2 regions of the Alteromonas sp. G4i13 genome follow, and region 1 is predicted to be linked to the other one. Evidence: predicted binding sites of a transcription regulator. Region 1 holds the regulator's gene; the other holds the start of a gene.
What was found. Region 1 encodes FNR, which switches genes on or off when oxygen is low (the NO sensors DNR and NnrR bind a similar motif). Its sites were predicted from a motif close to TTGATCTAGATCAA; they were not measured.

Region 1 (6,333 bases):
TCAATCCATAATGACAAAGCACGACTGTTACCATTGCGGCTTGCCTATAGCGAGTCCAGACAATGGCAAATTTACTACTGTCATTTTAGGGCAACAACGAGACATGTGTTGTCCTGGCTGCTTAGCGGTAGCTGAAGCGATCGTTAACAACGGCCTTGAAGACTATTACCAGTTTAGAACCGAACCGGCGCAAAAATCTGACGACGGTATTTTAGAAACGTTAGATAAGCTCAAAGTCTATGACGACCCTTCCCTTCAAGAAGAGTTCGTGTTTGAAGAAGGTCAGGACAAGCAGATACAATTGACCCTTGAAGGTATTACGTGCGCTGCGTGCGGCTGGCTTATCGAAAAGCAGTTGTCGAAAGTAGAAGGAATAAAGCAAGTCGCGGTGAATGTACAAGAGCGCCGCGCACTGGTTACCTGGTCACCGTTTCAAATTAAGCTTAGCCAAATTCTATCTACGCTAAAACGCATTGGTTATGTTGGGTCACCATTTCACCCCGACGAACACGAAGCCAGTTATAAACGCGAGCAAAAGACCTTTCTAAAAAAGCTTGGCCTAGCAGGCATTATGACCATGCAAGTTATGATGCTAATGACTGGGCTTTATTTTGATTGGTTCGGCGCCATTGAGTTAGAGACACGCCAATATTTTTATTGGGTTGCCCTTACGCTTACTACACCTGTGGTGCTGTATTCAGGCAGCACCTTTTATGTGGGCGCCGCTAAAGCGCTAAGCGCCAAAACGGTTAATATGGACGTACCCGTTACGCTCGCCATATTCGGTACTTACATTGCTGGAATTCGCTCTACAGTATTAGAGCAAGGTGAAGTGTATTTCGAATCCATCTGTATGTTTATTTTTCTGCTGTTACTTAGCCGATTCTTAGAACATCGCAGTCGTCATCGCGCCGCACAGATCTCTGCCAATATGATGCAGTATGTGCCCGTATCAGCGACCAAACTAAATCCAGATGGCAGCCTAACCGAGTGTCTGGCTAAGCAGCTAAAAATTGACGACGTAGTGCTAGTGAAGCCTGGTGAAACAGTCCCCATTGATGGGGTGGTAACCGACGGCAACGCAGCGGTTGACGAATCTATGCTTACCGGCGAGTTTAACCCCGTGCGTAAGTCGAACAGTAGCCCGGTATACGGCGGCACGGTTTGTCAAGATGGTACGCTAACCATTACGGTTACGCAGACCCTTAAAAATGCGCTGGTAAATCAAATTGTACGACTGCAAGCAAGTGCCATGGCGAGTAAACCTAAAGCAGCGCAGATAGCCGATAATTTTTCTCGCTATTTCGTTACCGCGGTATTGCTGATTTCGGCGTTAACCTATGGCTTTTGGGCGTATCAGGGGAGCGACGAGGCATTTTGGATCACCATATCAGTGCTGGTTGCAACCTGCCCTTGCGCACTAGGGTTGGCCACGCCATCAGCGTTAACTTGCGCTATGGCAAAGTTAAACCGACAAGGTATTTTACTAAAACGGGCAGATGCGCTAGAACAAATTACTGACATTGACACCATCGCTTTAGACAAAACCGGCACGCTCACAAAAGGCAAATTTACTATTTCAAATGCCTGGTACGCTGACGGCGTGGATAGTAATAGTGCGCTATCAATTGCGCGCGCTTTGGAGTCACGCTCTGAACATCCGATTGCCAAAGCCTTTAGCGACGGTATAGCCTTTAGCGACGGTGTAGCCCTAAGCGAGACTTCTGCCTCTAGCGGCAGTGCTGACGCTATCGATAACACGGTACACAAAGTGACTAATTTTACCGTTACGCCAGGAGGTGGTATCAGCGGTGAGATCAATGACACGTTGTTTTCTATGGGTTCTGCAGCATTCAGCGTTCACGAATCACAGCTAAAACTCATTGAAGCGTTCCCTTCAGCTAACGTGTTTCTCACGGTTAAGGGGCGTATTATGGCGGCGTATGAAGTAAAGGATTCACTAAGAGAAGATACGCAAGAAACTCTCGATATATTAGCTGCAAGCCATACCCTCGCCGTTTTAAGTGGTGATACACAGCAAAACGTTAATGCGCTTACCGCACCATTGCCAATTTCGACCGCTAAAGGTGGCCTAACACCTGAGCAAAAGTACGAAGCCGTTCAAGCTATGCAGCAATCTGGCGCGAAAGTGATGATGATGGGTGACGGTATTAACGACGCTCCAGTTCTTGCCAGCGCTGATGTGGCAATTGCAGTGGGTAATGCCACAGACGTGGCTAAAACTGCCGCCGACGTGATACTGCTTGGCGATCAGCTGCTTTCTGTACCAGAACTTATTCGAACTGCGCACCAAGTGAAGCAAAAAATAAGGCAAAATATTGGCTGGTCGGTAGGTTACAACGTTTTGATCTTACCTTTCGCCGTATCAGGCCTACTTTCACCGTGGATGGCTGTTGTTGGTATGTCGTTAAGCAGTATCATTGTGGTCACAAACTCAACGCGACTTTTGAGCAAATAGCATGAGTATTATTTACGTATTAATTCCAATCGCCATCATCATTGTTGCCGTCGCTATCGTGATATTCTTTTGGGCGGTGAAAACCAATCAATTTGAAGATTTGGATCGCCAAGGGTATAGCATACTGTTTGACGATGATCTTCCGCCAGAAGAAAAAAAGCTAGCTGAGCAACGCAAGCAACTTCAAGACAGTAAAGTAGACAAAAGCCAAGCGCCACATGGAAGGGATTAACTACTTCTCTGCCTTTCTTATCGGCTTAGCCGGTGGAGTTCACTGTGTGGGAATGTGCGGTGGAATTGTCGCTGCGCTAAGGATGGTATCGCCTAAAGGCGCTTCAGCACTACCCTATACCCTTGCCTATAACATGGGACGTATAGTGAGCTACACCATCGCCGGAGCAATAACCGGGGCACTTGGAAAAATTGCAGCAGATTATATACCTCTTGCCAACTATGCCCTTTCCCTACTTAGCGGAATCATGTTGCTTCTACTGGCGTGTTATTTGGGTAAGTGGTGGACTGGCTTAACAGTGCTGGAAAATGCGGGTAAAGGCCTATTTTCCAAAGTCCAGCCGCTTTCAAAACGCTTTTTGCCATTTAAGACCCCTTTAAGTGCGTTGCCTTATGGTTTTATTTGGGGTTGGCTTCCTTGCGGTTTGGTGTATTCCACACTTACCTGGTCTCTCGCGGCGGGTAACGCGCTAGAAGGCGCTGCTATTATGTTCTTCTTCGGTTTGGGTACATTACCCACCTTGCTCGCCGCAAGCGCTGGTAGCCAATATATTGTTCAAAGTTTTCAACATAACCATTTTAGACAAATTATTGCAGTAATAATGGCAATATATGCAGCTTATCTTATTCATGGCGCAATCGTTTAAAAATGGGTGTATTATTGTCGGGTATTCTTTTAGAGAGCGTGCATTATGAGCAAAGGAAGCCAATTTTCTATTCACTGTCAAAACTGTAGTTTCAGTCACCTGTGTTTACCGGTGGCGTTAAACAAAACAGAAATCGAGTCTCTTGACGATATTATTGAACGCAAGAAGCCGCTTCATAAAGGTGACACGCTGATTCAAACTGGTGATAAATTCCGTTCTCTATTTGCAGTGAGAACCGGTTCATTCAAATCATTTGTGACTAATACCGAAGGTGAAGAACAGATTACCGGCTTCCACTTTCCTGGTGATATTATCGGTTTCGATGCACTAAGAGAGAATAAACACCAAAGCTATACTTCTGCGTTAGAAACTGCCATGGTGTGTGAGCTTCCCTACGAGACCCTCGACGAAATGTCAGTGCAATTTCCAAAGCTACGCCACCAGATCATGAGCTTCATGAGCGCTGAAATAAAACAAGATCACGACATGATCATGCTTTTAAACAAGCGAACTGCAGAAGAGCGCTTACTGTATTTCATCTCACACCTGTCGCAACGCTTTGAAGAGCGTGGCTTTTCCCATAGAGAATTCCACTTAACCATGACGCGCAACGAAATTGGAAACTATTTAGGATTAACGATTGAAACGATTAGCCGTCTGTTAAGCCGTTTTCAAAAAGACAACATCATAAAGGTAGACGGCAAGCTTATTACTATTTTGGATTTCGATAGGCTAAACACCAAACTAGCGGCGCTTAACGGCCCTAGCGTTGTCTGCGGTTAGTCCTTTTTAAGTGTTAAATAAGGCGCGCACTAAGCGCGCTTTTTTGTAACCTGTGTTAGCCACCTATCTACCCTTTCAGCGCCACGCCGGTTGCTCCATATTCAATTAGGTACGTTCACTCATGGTCGCCTCGTAAAATTCTTGATCTAAAACAACTTACGTTTTTCCCAATGTCGTTTATAGTTAGTATTAGAAAGCTTCGATTTCGACAGCCGCTACTAAGTTTCGTAGTTAGGGGGACGTTATGATTGAGTGTAAACGAATTCTGGCCGTGGTAGATGCCGAGCGCGATAACCAACCTGCACTGAGCCGTGCTTATGAACTCGCTTCAAAAACAGGCGCTTCAGTTACCGCAATGATGGTGGTATACGACTTATCTTATGATATGACGACCATGCTTAGCCCGGATGAGCGCGAGTCAATGCGCGATGCAGTTACAAAGGAGCATGCAAAATGGCTTGCCACCCACTTAAGAGAACAAGGATTCACTGAAACTGATATCGTTGTAGAATGGAATAATCGTGCGTATGAGTCGATTATTTACTACACCCTAAACAATCAGATAGATTTAGTGGTAAAGGCAACCAAAAAGCACGACGATCTTGCTTCTGTTATTTTCACCCCCACCGACTGGCATTTAATGCGTAAATGCCCTCGGCCAGTATTGCTCGTTAAAGAGCACGACTGGCCAGAAGGAGGAGAGATTATTGCTGCTGTAAACGTAGGCAGTGAAGACGATGAGCACGCCGCACTTAACGATAAGCTCACCCTCATTGCTAACGACTACGCCTCTTTATTGAAAGGGAGCGTAAATTTGGTCAACAGTTACCCTTCTACACCACTTAATATCGCCATAGAAGTGCCTGAGTTCGACCCCGATACCTATCACGACGCGGTAAAAAATCATCATTTAAAAGAAATGCGTAGTCACGCGTTAAAGTACGGTATTCCTGAGAACAAATGCGTAGTAAGAGAAGGCCTTCCGGAAAAGGTCATCCCGCTAGTGGCAAAAACACTGGATGCAGAGCTGGTTGTTATTGGTACCGTTGGCCGTGTGGGCATTTCAGCGGCCCTAATTGGTAACACTGCAGAACACGTGATCGACGAACTCAATTGCGATGTGCTTGCTATTAAGCCAGATGGATTTGTGTCGCCGTTGTCGGTGTAATCTTTTCATCAGTACCGCATAGCCCGTGTTTTCCGTTACTTAGCGGCCAACACGGTATGTCACCAACAAATTTAACTTCACAAGCATGGTCTCGAAAAGCCGCTTTAATGTATAATGGTGGCTTTATCACAAACCAAGCTAGTTAATTATGAGTTTAGGCACAAACAGTGCTGACGCGTCGCCATTAAATGCTGCGCAAAGTAAGCAAAAGTACAACTTCAACAAACTTCAGAAACGACTTCGCCGCAATGTGGGTAAAGCCATTGGCGATTTCGGTATGATTGAAAACAACGACAAAGTAATGGTGTGTTTATCTGGCGGTAAAGACAGCTACACCATGCTAGATATTTTATTGTTTTTAAAGAAGATTGCGCCTATTCATTTTGATATCGTTGCGGTTAATCTTGACCAAAAGCAGCCTGGTTTCCCCGAACATATCTTGCCTGAATATCTAGAAAGCATTGGCGTTGACTACAAAATTGTAGAAGAAGACACCTACTCTATTGTTAAAGACAAAATTCCAGAGGGAAAGACAACATGCTCTCTCTGTTCTCGCTTGCGCCGTGGTATTTTGTACCGCACGGCAAAAGAGTTAGGTGCGACTAAAATTGCATTAGGTCATCACCGCGACGACATGCTAGAAACGTTTTTCCTCAATATGTTTCATGGTGGCAAGCTTAAGTCTATGCCGCCAAAGCTAGTCAGCGATAACGGTGAACACATCGTTATTCGTCCATTGGCGTACTGCACAGAAAAAGACATCGAGAAATATTCTCAGGCCGCTGAATTTCCGATTATTCCTTGTAACCTTTGTGGCTCACAAGAAAACCTACAGCGCCAAAACATAAAGGCTATGCTACAAGACTGGAACCGTCGCTTCCCAGGTCGTATAGAGTCGATGTTCCGTGCGCTTCAAAACGTAGCGCCTTCACACTTAATCGACAGCAACCTTTATGATTTTAAAGCTATAGCTACACAAGAAGGCCCGGTAGAAGACGGTGATATCGGGTTCGATGAACCTTCTT
Region 2 (6,333 bases), on a different contig from region 1:
GGTAGAAGCGATTCAGCAAAATAACGACACCTATCAAAATCTATTGCGTCAGGTTCAACACGCGAAGAGTATTTTGCAATCAGAAAACACGATCGTTTTTCCTACCCCCATGCGTCAGCAGTTAACTGCGTTTCTTTTGCCGATTACTACTATTTCGCCTCCCAAAAAATAAAGGCAGCTACAACGTAAGGCAGTTCCGCTTCTATAGGAAAGGCTTCTACACGCTACTTATTAGCGCCTTTAAATTTGTACTGAGAGGGGCAGTATCCTCTGTCCACACCTTCAGGGCGCAGGCTGGCATGTTTGGTTTTTCTACCCGACACGCGCTCTCGCCAGTTCTTGAAGGTTTTCGGTTTGAGATTTTTACGCATAAGCTTTATCACATCTTTTTCAGGCAGCCCGTATAAACGCTCTATTGCCTCGAAAGGCGTACGGTCTTCCCACGCCATTTCAATTACCCGTGATTCTTGTTCTTCAGTTAATGCCATTTCTTACATCTCAATATGCGTGTTTAACCCCACTACATACTTATTTTCGGCTCATTTTGTTCAGTTCAAGTACACTAAACTTACAAACAATTAGTGGCCGACTTAAACGCTCACTTGCTCATCGTCTTTTTCAAACGCTAGCTTCAACAACTCGGCGGCGGCTTTCGCATCGCTCAGCGCGCGGTGATGCTGCTCCATTTCTATGTGAAAATGCTTTGTTAAGTTTGCCAGCGAGTAAGAAGGCAGCCCAGGATAGGTGCGACGCATTTCACGAACGGTACACATTTTGGGTCGCCTGAAACTTTGCTCTAGTCTTGCAAACTCTTGCTTGATGAACCCATAGTCAAAGTTTACGTTGTGAGCCACGAACACAGCGTCTTCGGTGAAATTTGCCACGTGTTCCGCTACTTCAGCAAAAAGCGGAGCATCTGCCACCATGTCATCCGAAATTCCAGTAAGGCGGGTAATGTTGCTAGGAATGCGGCGCTGCGGATTTAACAGGGTTTGAAACCTGTCTACCTCTTTCCCACCAACAAGTTTTACCATACCTATTTCGGTAATCCGGTTGTAGCTGCTGTTTCCTCCAGTGGTCTCTATATCTACCACAACATAAGGCTGTGCTGGGTCGCGTATCCATTTCACTGTTGTTACCGCAACGTCAAATCCAGCTTGCTGCAAACGTTGAATTGAAACCAGCTGATTTCGGCGAAGCTGATCGCCAGGCGCTTTGATTTCTTCAAAGCGAAGTGCGCCGTCAAATACCATGATATCGGGGAAGCCATCTCGGAGGCTCTCAAAGTCTTTGCACATCATGCGAAGTAAAGCATAAATCGAATCTAGCGAACCATGCTCAATTAGCGCTTCTATAGGCGTAAGCAAATGACTAGACCACATAAACAGGCTATTAACTTTGCCATAGTGCATCGTGGCCATTTTGTGAATGTGAAAACGCAGTTTTTCTTTGCTATCAAGCGCCTGTAACAACGCTTCAATACTGTGTTCAAACTTAGCGTAAAAGTTATTCTGTTTAAGCGATAATGGTCTGCGATCAAACTCCGTAACCAGCGTGTCTTCTTCGTAAAGTTGCTTCCAAAAGGTAAGGCCGAACAAACTGCGCCATAATCGGTTTTCCGTGCGCCAGCCTTCAATGCCGCGCCTTGCATAATGCGCCAGCACACCACGCTCAACCTGTTGATTTTGGCTTACGTCAATATCCAGTGTACGGCTAGCATTGCGAAGCATGTCGGTAACCGTGCTGGTGCGTTTTTTGTGGTATTTACGGGCATAGAAATCTTCTGCAAATGCTAACAGCGTATCCGATTGCGGATTATCAATTATCTCTTCAAGGGTCTGTTTAACACTATTTTCATTTCCGTCCTTGTAGCTCTCTCTTAACCACTTTTCTTTTGCCTTATCGCTTTGCGCCGCTTTCAATACTTCTAGCCCTTTCGCTCTATCAAACATCAGTACTTTTAGGCCTAATGCATAGAGAAACTGGTCGCGATAAAAACAGGCCGACACACCTTCTGTAATGGGCAGTTCACCTTCGGCAATGGCAAGCAACATATCATCGTTATAAAAAGCTAACTGGCTGTAATGGTTAGCGTAAAACCATGACGCTTGGGCGTCGCTTTTAGTTTCAAAACGCGCCGTATCCGTTACGGAATCAGAACGGGTTCTCATTACGCCTAAATCGCGCATAGAAAACTGATTTAGACGGCTTTTGGTGTTACCAAAATAGATAAACAGCAAATAGCGAAGTGCATCGTCGAACAAGCACACTAAGTAGTTATCTAGCGAAAAGCGCTCTGGCCAGCCTCTAGCTTCGATATGTTCATTAAGCAACGTCACGAGTTTAGGCTTGGTGAGAGATGCGAGCCCCTGAATACTGCCGTATTCAGCAAGTAGCTCAAGCAGAGCATCTTTGGTCAAGACACCTGCGATGTCATTAAGCGAAGCGTGGGTAAGGTCACCAAACCAGCCGTTGTCGGTAAGCCAATCTATTTGCTCTTGTGGCACAGCGATTTCGCTATAATTGAACTGCGTCCTGTCAATCACTGCGTACTTGCGATTTGCAGCGCGCACAACAATACACTGTTTGTCATCGTCCAACGCTTTAAAACGCCTAACAAAGTCAGTGGCTTCGTCACTTAGAAGCGCCCTGCTAGCACCCTCAAAGAACCCAAGGAACTCGTGAAAGTGTGTAAGGTAATAACGTGGCGGTAAATCTTTTCGCATGAGGTATCTTTGGCTATGAAAACACCAATAGTGTATATTTATACAGCCACGCGAATCAAATTAAATCCTCCGCGATTGGGTATCACATCTGCTGCTAATAGTGCACAGCGTGTACTTTTACACGCGTACGCGCTGTTTAGACACCCAATGAAAGAACGAAGAAAGCTGCGCATCTGCCAATAAACGCTGCAAATTGAAGTAGTGTTTGGCCAACGTCATCTCATCATAAAATCGATGTATACCGCTGTGACATTGTCTGCAAATGTAAATGCCGTCCTGAAGCTCCGCTTTGCTAAAGTGCTTTTTAAAATAGGTACGCCTGTGCATTTTTCGCGGAATAAGATGATGGTAAGTAAGGCGAGTTTCTCTATTACAGCACGGGCATTGACCAACTTTATTTGCCACAAGGTCACCTTTTTCGTCTATCACATCTATTATTTGTGCACCCAGTTTTCTGATTACTCATAAGCGTCAAATGGCAGTCTTGTCCTTTTCTCTTAAAATCAGATACAAGGGGCGTGTCTAAAAGAAAATCCACTCGTCTTTGCATTACGTAACAAATAGCATTAGTGATTACAAAGGCATTTAAATATGAGTTTAACTCGTTCCATGGGCTTTTCCTGTCCTTACTGTATGGCCCCAAATGATGTTGAAATAGATGAAATTAACGATGTTGGCCAAGTACAGGTGCTCGACTGCCAAGTGTGTTGTCAGCCCATTGAGCTTACTGCTTATCAGCACGGTGATGACATTCAGATAGAGGCAGAAAGAGAGAATGACTAAGCAGTTTACCCGCGGTGATATAGACGCCCTTGCACAGCGCTACCGCGCAAACCTAATTAATAGTTTGTCTGGTTTTAAATCGGCGACTTTGGTGGGTACAACAAACGGCGTTACAAACAATTTGGCTATAGTGAGCTCTATTGTTCATGTCGGTGCAAACCCGCCTCTCATTGGCATGATCATGCGTCCACATACCGTCACGCGAGATACGTTAAGCAATATAAAACAGCAGGGCTTTTATACGCTAAATCACGTGTCTGTTGACTGGGTCGACAAAGCCCACCAAACATCAGCCCGCTATGCGCCAGATGAAAGTGAATTTGAAGCCGTTGGGTTAACCGCGCAGATCAGTGAGTCCTTCAGTGCGCCGTATGTCAAAGAAAGTGAAATTAAAATGGGCTTAAAAGTAGCACAGCATTTTACTTTGCTTAATGAAACCGAAATGGTTATTGGCGAAATCCAGGAGCTCTACGTTCCTGAGCAAATAATAGATTCAGACGGCTATGCAGATATAGAGCAAGCGCAAACGGCCTGTATCTCAGGCCTAGACAGCTACCACAGCACACAACGAATTGCGCAATTTGCGTATGCAAAGCCCGATGTAAAGTTAACCGTGAAGTGAACTAATAAACTGTCCAGCGGTCTTACATTCAATACTTAAGGTTGTAACTCTGAAGTTTATTTAATCTGGATCAAGCGAAAATGCGACATTTCGTTCGATCTTTTTTCAAAAAGAGATAGTATTTAAACATGAAACAAAACCTGCCTCTTTGGGCAGGTTTTTGCGTTTAAGGCACTGAATAAAAAAGAATCATTATCGTTTCTATCTCTTAAGGAGAATGTTATGAAATCTGTAAATCGCCGTGACTTTTTAAAGCTTTCTGGCTCGACAGTTATCGGTCTTACATTAGGTGGTGTAGCGTTACGTGCTCAGGCTCAAGAACAATTGAGCGCTGATGACCCTACTGCAAAAGCACTGAACTACACACCGTCGTCAACTGTTGAAGGTGCAAAATGCGCAAACTGCATGTACGTGCAGGGCGCCGATGGCGAACAACACCGCCCTTGTAACATTTTCCCTAATAAGCTTGTTAACGCTGATGGCTGGTGTAGCGCTTGGGTGAAAAAGCCTGGCTAACCAATCGAAAGAAAAGACGTTCAAAAGCCCTTGAGTTAAACCAAGGGCTTTTTTCGTTTCTGTTGAGGCGAAATACGATTATGTACCCTCATTTCCCGCTAGCGAACTACGTCAATTCCGTCTTCGATACCTTTTAGCGCTGGGTTGTCAAAACGTGTAGGCAGAAGGCCAGGCTTAATGAAGAAGCCGTGTTTTGCTTCAAAGACTCTACCTATTTTTAACACGCTTTCGTCTTGCCACTTTCCACCAATAAAGCTAATTCCCACAGGAAGATCTTTCACCTGTCCAGCGGGCACTGTGAGATGCGGATATCCTGCAATTGCGGCCAAATACCCGATACCGATAAAACCGACAGGCGAATGGTCACCATATACGCCATCTATTAAAAAAGAAGGGCTGTTTGAGGGCGCAACTAGTACATCAACATTGTGCTTTGCTAACAACGTATCAATACCATTTTTGCCCGCCGTGTCTTGAATAAGGCGCAGTGCATTTTGATACTTTTCGCTGTCAATGGCTGCCGACGCGAGCGATTTTTCGAAAATGTCTTGATTGAATAACGCTAACTCGCGCTCTGTTTTGTTATTGAAATCGATAAGCTCAGACAAGTTCCTTGCAGGGAGTTCTGCCGGCGACCCCGACAAGTATTCGTTAATACTATGATGGAACTCGCTCAGCAGAACATTATAGGAGTCTGCCCAAAATGAATCTGGCTGAGAGAAGTCACTGATGTCCACCAGCGTCGCGCCCGATGCTTTAAGCTGCTTTAACGCGCTTTCATAAACAGCCAGCACATGAGGGTTATCGCCTTGGCGGTACCTAACCACACCAATACGCTTGCCTTTTAAATCTGTAGCCAGCATTGAAGATGTTGGCATAGCTGGGCGATGAGACTCAGCGTCTAGTGTAGCGTTATCGCTTGCATCAGGGCCCGCCATGATTGCCGTCATTAGCCAGGCGTCTTGAACGTTAGACGTCATTGGTCCTGCGGTGTCCTGACTGAAAGAAATAGGTACTATGTGAGTTCTGGAAAGCAAGCCCACGGTTGGTTTAAAGCCGACTACCCCGTTTATGGATGCCGGACAAATAATAGAGCCATTGGTTTCGGTGCCCACGGCAAGTGACGCGAGGCGAAGTGACATGGCAGCGCCCGAGCCCGATGACGAGCCACAAGCACTTCTTGATAGCATATGCGGGTTTCGGGTAAGCCCGCCAACTGCACTCCAGCCGCTGATAGAGGATTCAGAGCGAAAGTTTGCCCATTCAGACAAATTGGTTTTACCCAAAATAATTGCCCCTGCCGCTTTCAGTTTTTCTACGATAGGCGCATCGCGACCAGTGTCATTAGCAATAAGCGCCATTGAGCCGGCTGTGGTGGGCATCTCTTTACTTTCTATATTATCTTTTAGCAGCACGGGAATACCTGCCAGAGGGCCAAGCGTCTCGCCATTCGCTAGTCGTTTATCGATGGCCTTCGCTTCGGTCAGCGAGTTAGGGTTCAACGCTAAAACGCTATTTACCTTTTCATCTAGCCGTTCGATTCGCGCAAGATAACCGCTAACGAGCTCAGCAGATGTCGTGTCGCCACTCGCAATCGCTTGCGCCTGAACGTGAGCAGGCTTATCTAACCATTGCTCAATCTTATCTGTATGATTTGCTTGAGACACGCATGCAGTGCATAGCACG

Region 2: a site for FNR is predicted at 4,192-4,205, ahead of ACFI6J_RS15210 (high-potential iron-sulfur protein). Genes of this name have one in related genera too.

Annotation. Positions count from the first base shown of each region.
Region 1 is NZ_JBHNYX010000003.1:15,798-22,130, reverse strand. It holds gene ACFI6J_RS01910 (FixH family protein) at 1-11, shown strand, start outside; gene ACFI6J_RS01905 (heavy metal translocating P-type ATPase) at 11-2,479, shown strand; gene ccoS (cbb3-type cytochrome oxidase assembly protein CcoS) at 2,481-2,711, shown strand; gene ACFI6J_RS01895 (sulfite exporter TauE/SafE family protein) at 2,698-3,357, shown strand; gene fnr (fumarate/nitrate reduction transcriptional regulator Fnr) at 3,403-4,140, shown strand; gene uspE (universal stress protein UspE) at 4,385-5,308, shown strand; gene ttcA (tRNA 2-thiocytidine(32) synthetase TtcA) at 5,457-6,333, shown strand, end outside.
Region 2 is NZ_JBHNYX010000032.1:12,813-19,145, forward strand. It holds gene ACFI6J_RS15180 (hypothetical protein) at 1-172, shown strand, start outside; gene ACFI6J_RS15185 (TIGR03643 family protein) at 225-488, opposite strand; gene ACFI6J_RS15190 (exonuclease domain-containing protein) at 591-2,726, opposite strand; gene ACFI6J_RS15195 (hypothetical protein) at 2,844-3,131, opposite strand; gene ACFI6J_RS15200 (zinc ribbon domain-containing protein) at 3,318-3,509, shown strand; gene ACFI6J_RS15205 (flavin reductase family protein) at 3,502-4,131, shown strand; gene ACFI6J_RS15210 (high-potential iron-sulfur protein) at 4,354-4,647, shown strand; gene ACFI6J_RS15215 (amidase) at 4,746-6,333, opposite strand, start outside.